2 regions of the Comamonas sp. UBA7528 genome follow, and region 1 is predicted to be linked to the other one. Evidence: predicted binding sites of a transcription regulator. Region 1 holds the regulator's gene; the other holds the start of a gene.
What was found. The regulator sigma-54, encoded in region 1, starts transcription at its own class of promoters, with help from an activator protein. The targets are predictions, from matches to a motif close to TGGCANGNAANCTGCTTT.

Region 1 (2,200 bases):
CAGCGTTCGCGCCTGGGCCTGTCCTATCTGCCGCAGGAAGCCTCGATCTTCCGCAAGCTCAGCGTGGAAGACAATGTGCGCGCCGTGCTGGAGCTGCAGCAGGACGAACAGGGCAAGCCCCTGACCAAGGCCGAGGTGGAGCGGCGCCTGACCGATCTGCTCAAGGAGCTGCGCGTGGACCACCTGCGCTCCTCGCCGGCGATTGCGCTGTCGGGTGGCGAGCGCCGCCGCGTGGAAATCGCCCGGGCCCTGGCCACGCAGCCGCGCTTCATCCTGCTGGACGAGCCGTTTGCGGGTATCGACCCCATCGCGGTGATCGAGATCCAGCGCATCATCGGCTTCCTCAAGGAGCGCGGTATCGGGGTGCTGATCACCGACCACAACGTGCGCGAGACGCTGGGCATCTGCGACCACGCCTTCATCATCAGCGACGGCCATGTGCTGGCGCAGGGCACACCGGAAGAGATTGTGGAGAACGCCGACGTCCGGCGGGTCTACCTGGGCGAACATTTCAGGATGTAGCCCGCCACTTCCGCCGCCACGACACACACACAAGATCACAGAGAGGGAGCGTCGCGTTGAAGCCTGGTTTGTCACTGCGGGTGTCGCAGCATTTGGCGCTGACGCCGCAATTGCAGCAGTCGATCCGCTTGCTGCAGCTGTCCACGCTGGAGCTGGCGCAGGAAGTCGAGCAGATGCTCGACGACAACCCGTTTCTGGAAGTCGACAGCGACGATGCCCCCCGTGAAGACTTCGGCCTGTCCCAGTCGGACACGCCGGCGCAGGGCGATGACTATGCCGCCGATGGTGCGCTGACGGCAGGGGCTGCGGAGGCGCCCGCCGACAGTGCGGAAGGCCCCGGCAGCGCGGAATACGATGCCCCCGACTGGGAGGGCGACGGCACCAGCGAACTGCGTCCCGATGACAGCGAATGGGGCGGCGATGCCCCGGCGCGCAACGCCCAGGGCGGCGATGGTGACGAAGTCAGCGCCCTGGACCTGGCCCGCGCACATGAATCGCTGACCGACCACCTGCTGCGCCAGTCGCTGTCGCTGCACCTGTCCGAGCTGGACCGTTATGTGCTGCGTTTCCTGATCGAGAACCTGAACGACGACGGTTACCTCGAAGAGTCGCTGCAGTCCCTGGCCGAGGGCTTGGCCGGCACGGACGACCCGGAGCAGCTCGACGAATTGGTGCACCGCTTCACCGTGGCACTGCGGCTGCTGCACAGCCTGGAGCCGGTGGGCGTGGGCGCCCAGGGCTTGGCGGAATGCCTGCAGCTGCAGCTGAACCATTTGCTGCAGCGCGGTGAGGCCGAGGCCAGTGTGGTGGAGACGGCGCTGGCCATCTGTGCCCAGCCGCTGGACCTGCTGGCACGGCGCGATGTGCGCCGCCTGATGCAGGCCACCGGCAGCAGCGAAGAGCGCACGCGCACGGCCATGGCACTGATCGCCCGGCTGGAGCCTCGGCCCGGCCGGCGCTTTGTCAATGTGGAGCGCAACATCATCGTGCCGGACGTGATCGTCACCCGCGCCGGCCGCCGCGCCAGCGAAGGCACGCCCCAGTTCAACGTGCAGCTCAACCCCGACGTGCTGCCGCGTCTGCGCGTGCACGATGTGTATGCCGGTGCGCTGCGCGGCCACAAGGGCAGCGAAGGCCATGCCGGTCTGCAGCAGCGCCTGCAGGAAGCGCGCTGGTTCATCAAGAACGTGCAGCAGCGCTTCGACACCATCTTGCGGGTGTCGCGTGCCATCGTGGAGCGGCAGAAGAACTTCTTCGTGCACGGCGAGCTGGCCATGCGCCCGCTGGTGCTGCGCGACATCGCCGACGAGCTGGGTCTGCACGAATCCACCATCAGCCGGGTGACCACCGCCAAGTACATGGCCACGCCGCACGGCACCTTCGAGCTCAAGTATTTCTTCGGCTCCGGGCTGGGCACGGAAACCGGCGGCAATGCCTCCAGCACGGCGGTGCGGGCGCTGATCAAGCAGTTTGTCTCGGCCGAGAACGCCAAGAAGCCGCTGTCGGACAGCCAGATCGCTGAGATGCTCAAGGAGCAGGGCATCGAGTGCGCCCGCCGTACCGTGGCCAAATACCGTGAGGCGCTGAAGATCGCGCCGGCCAATCTGCGCAAGACGCTGTAAGCCCGGACTGGGCCCGTGCGGAGGCGGGGCGCCTGCGGGCATGCTGCGCTGCCGCA
Region 2 (2,200 bases), on a different contig from region 1:
CCAGCATCACCAGCCACAGCGGCTGGGTCCACACCTGCAGCCGGCTGATGATGGACACCCCGTGGGTGACCAGCGGAATCACCAGCAGCGCACAGACCAGGTAGCCCCAGGCGGGCGGGATGTCCAGCGCCAGGTCCAGCGCATAGGCCATGACCGCCGCCTCCAGCGCAAAAAAGATGAAGGTGAAGCTGGCGTAGATCAGCGAGGTGATGGTGGAGCCGATGTAGCCAAACCCCGCACCGCGCGTAAGCAGGTCCATGTCCAGCCCGTAGCGCGCGGCGTAGATGCTAATGGGCAGGCCCGCCGCAAAAATGATCAGCCCCGTGGCCAGGATGGCCCAGAAGGCATTGGCCCAGCCGTACTGCACCAGCAGCGTGGCCCCCACGGCCTCCAGAATCAGGAACGAGGCGGCACCGAAGGCCGTGTGCGCCACCCGCGCATGGGACCATTTGCGAAAGCGCTGGGGGGTGTAGCGCAGCGCGTAGTCTTCCAGGGTCTCCGTGGCCACCCAGGTGTTGTAGTCGCGGCGCACCTTGACCACCTGCTGCGCGGCAGGCGTCCCCACTACCTGCTCTGCGGCGGCTGCGGAGGGGTTGTCGGCAACGGGGATCGGCGGGGGACGGGCCATGAAAGCCCACGCTTGCAGCTTTCATGCCGCACCGCACGCCGCTGCTGCCGTGGCGCCCAGCAGAGGCGCGCCCGCTTACGCCCGCCTCCGCTCTCTGGCGCCGCTGCAGTACGCCCCGCCCGGCATGCCCGACCCCATGCATGCACCACAAACAGGCATGCACCAAAAACAGGCAACCCCTTGCCTGCACCTTTTCTGTGCACAAAGGCCTGACCAAAGCGGTGCAGCACTTGGCACAGCGCTTGCATCGCCTGTGGGCATGGAACTCACACCTCGCGAAAAAGACAAGCTGCTCATCTTCACTGCGTCGTTTCTGGCGGAGCGGCGCCGTGCACGGGGACTCAAGCTGAACTACCCCGAGTCCGTGGCCCTGATCAGCGCCTATGTACTGGAAGGCGCGCGCGACGGCAAGACCGTGGCCCAGCTGATGAGCGAAGGCCGCACGGTGCTGACGCGCGACGATGTGATGGAAGGGGTGCCGGAAATGATTCCCGACATCCAGATCGAAGCCACCTTCCCCGATGGCACCAAGCTGGTCACGGTGCACGACCCCATCGTCTGAGCGTCGCCGCAGCCTCCCCCATTGCACCGCACATTGCTAAGCCCCATGCCCTTTCGCCTGCCGCCTCCCTCCTCCTTGCCCGGACTGCCATGAAAACCAAACACCTCCTCACCACCCTGACCGCTGCAGCGGCTGCCCTGCCCCTGTCCGCCCTGGCCCATGTGGGCTCGGACGGCGGCGGTCACCACAATTTCCTGGACAGCCTGACCCATGCCTTTGCCCACCCGTTCACCGGCGCCGACCACCTGGCTGCCATGCTGGCGGTGGGTGCCTGGAGCGCGCTGACCGTCACGCCCGCATGGCGCGCGCCGGCGGCTTTTGTCGCGCTGCTGCTGGCCGGCGCGTTGGCCGGCTTTGCCGGCCTGTGGGTGCCGGGCGTGGAGCCGATGATTGCCGCCTCCGTGCTGGTGCTGGGCCTGCTGGTGGCGGTACAAAAGAAGATGCCCTGGGTGCTGGCCGCTGCGCTGGCCGGCGTGTTCGCCTTCTTCCATGGCGCCGCCCATGGCTTTGAGCTGGCGGGTGACACGGGCTGGGCTGCTGTTGGCGCCCTGACCGGGATTGCGCTGGGATCGGGCCTGCTGCATGTCTGCGGCATGGTGCTGGGCAAGGCCGTGATGCAGCGCCACCAGTGGGCTGCCAAGCTCGGCGGCGGGGCCACTGCGGCCCTGGGTGCCTTCATGCTGACCAAGCTGGCATAAACCGGAGGCCCGTATGATCCCTGGAGAACTGCTACTGGATGAAGGTGCCCACCCTCTCAACCCCGGCCGCCGCACCGTGGCCCTGGTGGTGCGCAATGCAAGCGACCGGCCGATCCAGGTCGGATCGCACTACCACTTTGCCGAAACCAATGCGGGACTGTCCTTCGACCGCGACGCTGCACACGGCATGCGTCTGAACATCGCCAGCGGCATGGCCGTGCGCTTCGAGCCGGGCCAGCAACGCACGGTGGAGCTGGTGGACATGGGCGGCGACCGCAAAATCTACGGCTTTCGCGGCCTGGTACAGGGAGA

Region 2: the regulator sigma-54 is predicted to act here: its motif matches at 860-877, upstream of B3349_RS17465 (urease subunit gamma).

The regions. Positions count from the first base shown of each region.
Region 1 covers NZ_DLMU01000010.1:385,042-387,241, reverse strand. Annotated here, with positions in the region: gene lptB (LPS export ABC transporter ATP-binding protein) at 1-522, shown strand, start outside; gene B3349_RS14760 (RNA polymerase factor sigma-54) at 579-2,144, shown strand.
Region 2 covers NZ_DLMU01000014.1:388,954-391,153, reverse strand. Annotated here, with positions in the region: gene B3349_RS17470 (ATP-binding protein) at 1-628, opposite strand, end outside; gene B3349_RS17465 (urease subunit gamma) at 888-1,190, shown strand; gene B3349_RS17460 (HupE/UreJ family protein) at 1,280-1,888, shown strand; gene B3349_RS17455 (urease subunit beta) at 1,902-2,200, shown strand, end outside.